Regions from separate parts of the Humibacter ginsengisoli genome, predicted to be linked through region 2. Evidence: predicted binding sites of a transcription regulator. Region 2 holds the regulator's gene; the other holds the start of a gene.
The links. The regulator HspR, encoded in region 2, represses chaperone genes until heat shock. The targets are predictions, from matches to a motif close to AAGTTGAGTCNNNNNGACTCAACTT.

Region 1 (4,412 bases), on a different contig from region 2:
GCCGGAGTGCCGGCGTCGACGTCGGCCACAGTGGGAGGCGTCCAGTCGTCGTCGGTGGCGATCGGTGCGCGGCACTGCACGCCGTACTGACTGCCCTCGAACGAGCGGGAGTAGTACCACCAGCGGCCCTCGCGCACCGGAACGGAGAGGTCGGTCTCCTGAGTGCGCGACCTGATCTCCTCGAAGATCCGCTTGCGCAACGGTTCCAGGTGCGCCGTCCTTGCCTCGGTGAACGCGTTCTCCGCCTCCAGGTGCGCGATCACCTCTGGGTCGTCCTTGTCCCGCAACCACTCGTATGGGTCTTCGACCGAGTCTCCGTGGTGTGTGCGGGTGAACGGGACCCGCTTGGCGGCGGGAGCGGCGATATCGAGATCGGGCATGGCATCCACGCTATCCGCAAGACGCGCGATGCCGCCGACGGCGACCACGGGTCGTCGATGGCAGCCTCGGCGCGGTGGAGTGTCGGTAGCGTTGCCTGCATGAGCATTCCGCAGCGCGTGTTGAACGATGGAACGAGCATCCCGGCGATCGGCTTCGGAACGTATCCGTTGCGCGGCGAGACGGGCGAGAAGGCGGTGGTGTCGGCGATCGAGGCCGGCTATCGGCTGCTGGACACGGCCGTGAACTACGAGAACGAGGATGCCGTCGGGCGCGGCATGCGGGCATCAGGGCTCGAGCGCGCCCAGCTCATCGTGCAGACCAAGATCCCCGGCAGGCACCATGGGTACGACGAGACGATGGCCTCGTTCGAGCAGTCCCGGCGCGCTCTGGACGTCGAGAAGATCGATGTATACCTGATCCACTGGCCGAACCCGAGCGTCGACCGCTATGTCGACACGTTCAAGGCGATGATCGAACTGCGCGACCGCGGGCTCGTGCGAACGATCGGGGTCTCCAACTTCACAGAGGAGTTCCTCACCAGGCTGCAGCGCGAGACCGGAGAGCTGCCCGCGGTGAACCAGATCGAGTTGCACCCGTACTTCCCGCAGGAGCGGCTGCGAGCGTTCCACGACGAGCACGGCGTCGTGACCGAGGCGTGGAGTCCGCTCGGCAAGAACTCGCCGGTACTGAAAGAACAGGCGATCGTGGACGCCGCCGCCTCTCACGGTGTCACTCCGGCTCAGGTCGTACTGCGCTGGCACGTTCAGCTCGGATCGGTGCCGCTGCCGAAGTCGGGCAATGCCGAGCGTCAGCACGAGAACTTCGACATCTTCGGCTTCGAGCTGACCAACGACGAGGTCGCGGCGATCACCGCGCTCGGCAGGTCGGACGGCCGGCTGTTCGGAGGCGACCCGAACCACCACGAGGAGCAGTAGCCGCAGCAAGCTGAGACGTACGAAGGCGGGGCCGGGGGATGAGTCCCCGGCCCCGCCTTCGTGCCAGATCTCAGCGCACGCGTGCGGTGCGCACGACGTTCACGCGTCGATCGGCTTCTCGTGCTTCTCCTCGACCGTCACCGTCGGGTGGTCGCCTTCGCCCGTGGCGGCGCCGCTGGTCACGGCGATCTTGCGAGGCTTCGCCTTCTCGCTGACCGGGATCGTCACGCTGAGCACGCCGTTCACGTAGTTCGCGGAGATGCGGTCGGTGTCGAGGCCCTGGCCCAGGCTCAACTGGCGCAGGAACGAGCCGGACTGGCGCTCGCGCGTGATCCACTTCACGCCCTCACCGCTCGACAGCGTGCGCTCGGCGCGGATCGTCAGCAGCTGGCCGTCGACGTCGATGTCCACCGAGCCGGGGTCGATGCCGGGCAGGTCGGCGTTCAGCACGTAGGTGTCGCCGTCGCGGTACAGGTCCATCGGCATCAGCCGCGGCCCCTGCCCGCCGCCGAACATGGCGCCGGCCAGTCGGTCGAGTTCGCGGAACGGGTCGTAGTTGGTTGCCATCTCTACTCCTCCATGGGTCGATCCACGATGGTTTCAAAGTTGAGCCGCTTAGGCTCAACTACGGTCAGATTAGCACTCTGCAGTGGAGAGTGCCAACGGTGAGTTCTTCCCGCCGCGTCTGCTCTGGGCGAACGCGGGTGAGGCACCGGCCGGGACCACAATGGAGGGATGCGCGCAGCCGAGAGCCCCGAAGAGATCGCACGCCGCTTCGACGAGCGTGCGGGCCACTACGACGAGTCCGAGTTCCACACGGCTCTCGCCGAGGCGGTCGCTCAGTTCGCCGGAACCGACGGTGTGCGCAGCGTGCTCGACATGGCGACCGGCACCGGGCTCGTTCTGCGGGCGTTGCCGGAGGCGGGCATCCGCAAGGTCGGTGTCGACCTGTCTCGCGGCATGCTCGAGATCGCCCGTGAGCACCTGCCCGGCGCGCAACTGATCGAGGGCGACGCCTCGATCGCGCCCGACGTCGGCGGAGAGCAGTTCGATCTGATCACGTGTGTCACCGCGCTGCACCTGCTGCCCAGCCCGGTGGATGCGCTGCGATCATGGCGCAACGCGCTCGCGCCGGATGGGCGTGTCGTGGTGGGGGTGTTCCGCACGGGCGACGTGCGCGATGTGCCCGAGGTCGCCGAGGCGGTGAGCCGCGGCGCCGAGCGGCGCCCGCACGGCACGCACGACGAGCTGCACGCACGGGTCGGCACCGAGGAGGCGCTGAGAGTGCTGGCAGCCGAATCGGGATACGAACTCGGGAGGGTGCGCACCTGGGTGCTGCCTGAGCCGCTCGAGGTGTGCCTGCTCGCAGAGCTCGTCCCGGCACGCCCACTCGGTGCCCGCGACGCATAATGGCGGGATGATCACGACCGAGTTGGCACGCGAGCTGCGAGACCACGGACTGGTGTGGCATCCGGCATCCGGCGACGTCTTCGCCATCGACTCGGGCGAGTTCGACGGCGAGACGTTCACCGTGAGCGACATGACGATCGAGGCACATGAGTTCGACACCGGCACGATCCTCGGCTTCAACGGCACGACGGAGTGGGCGCTCGACTCGGTCGCGGTCGAGAACGCGGTGTGGCTGCCGCGTGAGGATCAGCTCCGTGGTCTCCTCGGCGGCACGTTCGTGGCGCTGAACCGCACGGATGCCGGTGACTACGTCGTCGAGACCGCTCGCGACGGCGCGCACACACGTTTCGCTGCGGCGGAGGCAGAGACGGCGTACGCACACGCGGTGCTCGCCCTCATCGCACAGGCGACGGCGGACGCTGCGACCTGATCGGGCGGGCGCTCAGGCGTCCGCGAGCGCCGCGGGCGTGATTCCCGCCACAGGGCGCATACGGTCATCGCCATCGTGATGACGAGTTCGGGGAGCACGTTCTGCAGCACCTCTCGCAGCACCGGCGATCGCGGTGATATCCGCGGGCTCCCCTCGTCGAGTTGACCGTGCCACCGCCACATGTGACGATCGACGTGGTCCTTAACGCACGGTGCACCACGGATGAACGTCGCCGTTGCGCCGCCTCCGGCTCGCCGGGGAAGCGGGAGGCCGTGCCCGTGCCCGCTATTCGAGAAAGACGTCGGTGGACCTCACCCTGATCGTCGTGCTGGTGATCGCGCTGGCACTCTTCTTCGATTTCACCAACGGCTTCCACGACACGGCGAACGCCATGGCGACGCCGATCGCGACCGGCGCGATGCGGCCGAAGATCGCGGTCGCGCTCGCCGCCGTGCTCAACCTGGTGGGGGCGTTCCTCTCCACGGCGGTGGCGAAGACCATCTCGAACGGCCTCATCAACGAGGGCCACGGCGGTGTTCTGATCACACCGACGATGATTTTCGCCGGGCTCGTCGGCGCCATCATCTGGAATCTCGTCACCTGGCTCTACGGCCTTCCCTCCAGCTCCAGCCACGCACTCTTCGGCGGACTGATCGGTGCCGCGATCGTCGGCGCCGGTTTCGGGTCGGTCGACTACGTCGTGCTGCTCGACAAGGTCATCCTGCCGGCCGTGCTTTCCCCGATCATCGCGGGCCTCGTGGCTTTTTGCGCCACCCGGTTGGCCTATGCGATCACGCGCCGGTACGACCGTCTGCCCGACGGTCGCGCCGGGTTCCGGTTCGGCCAGATCTTCTCGTCGTCGCTCGTGGCGCTCGCCCACGGCACCAACGACGCACAGAAGACGATGGGCGTCATCACGCTCGTGCTCATCTCGGCGGGTGCGCTCGCGCCGGGTTCGAATCCTCCCGTGCTCGTCATCGCGGCCTGTGCGCTGGCCATCGGCGTCGGCACCTACACCGGCGGATGGCGCATCATCCGCACCCTGGGCAAGGGCCTCACGGATGTGAAGCCGGCGCAGGGCTTCGCGGCGGAGACCAGCACCGCGGCGACCATCCTCGCCTCCTCGCACCTCGGGTTCGCGCTCTCGACTACACAGGTGGCATCCGGATCGGTGATCGGATCCGGCCTCGGCAGAAGGGGCTCCAGCGTGCGGTGGGGCACGGCCGGGCGTATCGGTCTCGGCTGGCTCATGACGC
Region 2 (4,412 bases):
TCATCACCGCCGCTGCGTGTCGACGACGGGCTGGACCAACCCGGCCTTCGACAGCGCGGACTGCACCGCGGCGGCGATCACGAGCTGGCCGGCGGCGGTGGGATGCACGTCGCCGCCCTGCATGAGGTCGGGCCTGTCTTTCAGGGGGTTGCCGATATCGAGGTAGGTTCCGCCGACGGCTGACACCGCGGCCTTCAGGTCCGTTCCCATCTGGTCGAGCTGCGGCGGCGGGTCGTTCTGATTCCAGATCGCGCTGAAGCCGATGATCTCGGCCTTCGGCAGCGCCGCGTGCAACTCGTCGACGGCCTCGACCATGGCGGACCTCACCTCAGGTTCGGGCACGCCCAGGTCGTTGCTGCTCGCCGAAACGATCACGATCGACGGATGCGACGTGATCGCCTCGCGCACCTGCTGCAGGAAGGTCGTCCCGTCGTCGCCGACCGTGACGAAACCGTCTCCGTCGGCCGACAGGTTCGTGAGCGACCAGTCGTCGTCGTGCGCGATGATCACCGGCCACGCCTGATCGGGCCGCAGATTGTGGCCGTCCATGATGGAGTCCCCGATCGCGACGGCCGTTGAACGTCCCGCCGTCGCCGCAGCGGCCGGGGCCCCGACCGTGAGGTATCCGGCGACGGCCAACGCCACGGACGCCATGGCCAGCGCCGGCGCGATCGGCCGCTTGAACTTCATAACGATCAGGTTACGAACCCAGCTGTTGCCGCCGGCCAGAGCTGGCGATGAGGTTCCTATGAGGTGCCAGGCCAGCGTGGCCTCCACGCCATGGCCTGTGACGCGTCGCGCGTTCCACCGGAAAACGACGCCTGAGCCGCAAAGGCAGCGACACCGCTTCCGGCGGACCCTTCGGTTTCCGCTGCATCGTGCGAAGTCTCGTCACACGACGTGGGTTGCACGCATCCGCGCCTCGACGGCGGCGGCGATGACGAGCTGGCCGTCGGAGGTCGGATGCACGTCATCGGACTGCATGTAGCCCGGCTTTCCGAGCAGCGGCGTTCCGATGTCGAGGTAGGTACCTCCGACGTGCTTGACGGCGGCCTCCATGTCGTCGTTGATCTCGTCGAGCTGCTTCGGATGCTCGTTCTCGTTCCACACCGGGCTCACGGCGACGATGCGGGTGTGCGGAAGATCGTGCCGCAGCATGTTCATGGCGCTGATCATCGACGCCTGCACATCAGACTCGGGCACGCCGAGGTCATTGCTGCTGCCCGAGATGATCACCATCGACGGGTCGAGCTGAACGGCCTCCTTCACCTGGTCGGCGAAGATCGAGCCGTTGTTGCCCTTGGCGACGAAGCCCGCCCCGTTGGTCGCGAGGTTGACCAGGTGCCAGCCGTTGTAGCCGGCGATCACCTTCGGCCAGGCCTGATCGGGATCCAGCCCGTTCCCGTCCATGATCGAGTCGCCGATGGCGACGACGGTGGTGGCATCGGCCGGCTGGTCAGCGACGATCGGATGACTGCGCAAATTCGCCGAAAAAGTCGTAGCGACCACGAGTGCGGCGACGCCGAGCACGACTGCTGCGGCGCTCACGCCCAGCGCCACGGCAGCGACGGGCGTCCGTGTCATGACATCGACGCTACGACTCGAAGCTTTTGCACGCACTGCACGCTGTCATCACCGGTCGAGCGGCCGCCAGACGACCACCTGGTTGCTGCGCCGCACCCGGGTTCCGGCGCGCAGCGAGACGACCTCGCCCTCGGAGCCGGCGGCGAACACCCGGCGACCTGGCCGGTTCAGCATCTCGTCGGCGAGCGCGGTCTCCAGCTCGCGCACCCGTGCGCCGAGCCGGTTCACCTGGTTCTCGAGCTCGAGGATGCGCCGAATGCCCTCCAGGCTGACGCCCTCCGAACCGAGTCGTGCAACCTCCCGTAGCTGCACCACATCGCGCATCGAGTAGCGACGCGACCGCCCGGCCGTGCGGCGCGGGCTCACCAGTCCGAGCCGGTCGTATTGCCTCAGCGTCTGTGGATGCATGCCGGCCAGCTCGGCGGCCGCGGTGATCGCGAAGACGGGCGTCGTCTCATCCAACTCGACCATCACCGCTCACCTCCGCTCTCTTCAGAAGTCTTCCGCATTCGCTGGTTTCGACGCGCTCGACCGGCGGTGTCGACTCGAGGTCACCGCGCCGCTGCGCGCGCCTTCGCGAGCAGCTCCTCGCGCGGATTCTCGTCGGGCAGCGTGGCGTCGAACGCTTTCAGCGCATCCTCACCCTGCTTGCTCAGGTGCGATGGCACGACCACCTGCACCTCTGCGAGCAGGTCGCCCGTCGCCTTCTTGGAGGCGACGCCTCTGCCCTTCACGCGCAGCACCCTGCCGCTCGGCGTTCCGGGCGCCACCTTGAGCCGTACCGTTCCACCGTCGAGCGTCGGAACCTCGATCGTGGCGCCGAGCGTCGCCTCCGCGAACGTCACCGGCACCATGACGCGCAGGTTCAGACCCTCGCGTTCGAACACCGGATGCCTGCGCACCGTAACGGTGAGGTAGAGATCGCCGCGTTCGCCGCCATCCGGGGAAGGACGTCCCTTACCTGGCACACGGATGCGCTGCTTGTCGCTCACCCCTGCCGGAATGCGCACCTTCACGGTCTCGCCGTCCACGGTCAGGTGCACGGTCTCGCCGGTGACAGCGGTCTGGAAGTCGATGGTGGTGGATGCCGAGACATCCTGTCCACGGGTTGGGCCGCCGTAGCCCCGGAATCCGCCCGTCGACTGGCCGAAGCGCCCGTTGCCGAAGAGGCCGCCAAGCAGGTCGTCGTAGCCGGCGCCGCCCTGCTGGAATGTGTAGGACTGCCCACGGCCGCCCTGGCCGAACATGCCGCCGAAGACATCCTCGAATCCACCGGCGTTCGCGCCTCCGCCGGGTGCCGTGAACCGGGCACCGGAGCCCATGGCCCGAATCTGGTCGTACTCCTTGCGCTGCTCGTCGTCGGAGAGCACGGAGTACGCCTCGCTGATCTCCTTGAACTTCGCCTCGGCCTTGGCGTCGCCCGGGTTGGAGTCCGGGTGGTACTGGCGCGCGAGCTTGCGGTAGGTCTTCTTCAGCTCGGACTGCGAAACGTCTTTGGAGACGCCGAGCACCTTGTAGAAGTCCTTGTCGAACCAGTCCTGACTGGCCACCCGGCACCTCCTTTCTGTGTGTTCTGTTCTTGCGTGTTCGGTTGTGAACGGCGGCGTGTCATCGTTTCAGGTCGCAGTTTTCGTCATCATGTGGGCTCGAAAGCGACGAAAACTGCGACCTGAATGGAATGCGGACGCTACTGCGGGACCGCGACGACCACCTTGGCCGCCCGCACCAGCGTAGAGCCGAGCGTGTAACCCACCTCGACGACGTCGAGGACGGTCGGCTCGGTCACATCGGGCGACGGCTGCTGGAAGATCGCCTCGTGCACGTTGTGGTCGAACGCCTCGCCCGCGGCACCGAACGGCTGCAGCCCTAGCTTCTCGGAAGCCGCAGCGCGCAGCTTGCCCGCGATCGTCGCGAATGCCGTCTCGCCCTCGAGATCGCCGTGCTTCTCGGCACGGTCGATGTCGTCGAGCACGGGCAGGATCGCCTTCGCCGCGTCAGCGACGGCTCGTTCCCGCTCGACCTCTCGGTTGGCCTCGGTGCGCTTGCGGTAGTTCGCGTACTCGGCTGTCACCCGCTGCAGGTCGGCGAGCCGCTCGGCGGCCAGTTGCTCGGCGCTGGACTGGCCCGACAAGAAGTCGAGATCCGCGTCGGAGAGGGATGTCTCGACATCCGGACCCTCATAGCCCTCGCCGGTGTCGACCACCTGCTCGTGCTCGAGATCGGGATCGGAGTCACCAGATCCGGGCCGCGCGGCGGAGTCCTTCGACTCCGCCGCGTCGCCGTCCGGCCGACGAACCTCGCCCGTCTCGGGGTCGATGCGTCGCTTGTCGCGGACGACCGGCTCCTCGTGCTCGTTTGATTCGTCGTTCTTCGCCATGACTACTTCTTCTCGTCCTCGTCGTCCACGACCTCGGCGTCGACCACGTCCTCCTCGGGGTTCGGCACTTCGCCGTTGCCCGGGTCGGCCACGTTCGGGTCGCCCTGCTCGCCCTGCGCCTGAGCGGACTGGTAGATCGCCTCGCCCAGCTTCTGCTGGCTCGCGATGAGCTTGTCGTGCGCGGCCTTCACCGCGTCGTCGTCGTCACCTGCGAGAGCGGACTTGAGGGCATCCACGTCGCCCTGCACGTCGGTCTTCACGTCCGCCGGCAGCTTGTCGTCGTTGTCCTTGATGAGCTTCTCGATGGAGTAGACCATCTGCTCGGCGCTGTTGCGCACCTCGGCGGACTCGCGACGCTTCTTGTCTTCTGCGGCGTGCTCCTCGGCCTCGCGCACCATGCGCTCGATGTCGTCCTTCGGCAGCGAGGAGCCACCGGTGATCGTCATCGACT

Region 1: the regulator HspR is predicted to act here: its motif matches at 1,920-1,944, upstream of ACYVI5_RS02780 (Hsp20/alpha crystallin family protein).

Annotation. Positions count from the first base shown of each region.
Region 1 covers NZ_BAAGWZ010000002.1:81,775-86,186, reverse strand. Annotated here, with positions in the region: gene ACYVI5_RS02790 (S9 family peptidase) at 1-380, opposite strand, end outside; gene ACYVI5_RS02785 (aldo/keto reductase) at 480-1,316, shown strand; gene ACYVI5_RS02780 (Hsp20/alpha crystallin family protein) at 1,416-1,883, opposite strand; gene ACYVI5_RS02775 (class I SAM-dependent methyltransferase) at 2,052-2,726, shown strand; gene ACYVI5_RS02770 (hypothetical protein) at 2,734-3,156, shown strand; gene ACYVI5_RS02765 (inorganic phosphate transporter) at 3,461-4,412, shown strand, end outside.
Region 2 covers NZ_BAAGWZ010000012.1:117,447-121,858, forward strand. Annotated here, with positions in the region: gene ACYVI5_RS17595 (SGNH/GDSL hydrolase family protein) at 4-690, opposite strand; gene ACYVI5_RS17600 (SGNH/GDSL hydrolase family protein) at 892-1,584, opposite strand; gene ACYVI5_RS17605 (heat shock protein transcriptional repressor HspR) at 1,633-2,055, opposite strand; gene ACYVI5_RS17610 (molecular chaperone DnaJ) at 2,136-3,134, opposite strand; gene ACYVI5_RS17615 (nucleotide exchange factor GrpE) at 3,272-3,961, opposite strand; gene dnaK (molecular chaperone DnaK) at 3,964-4,412, opposite strand, start outside.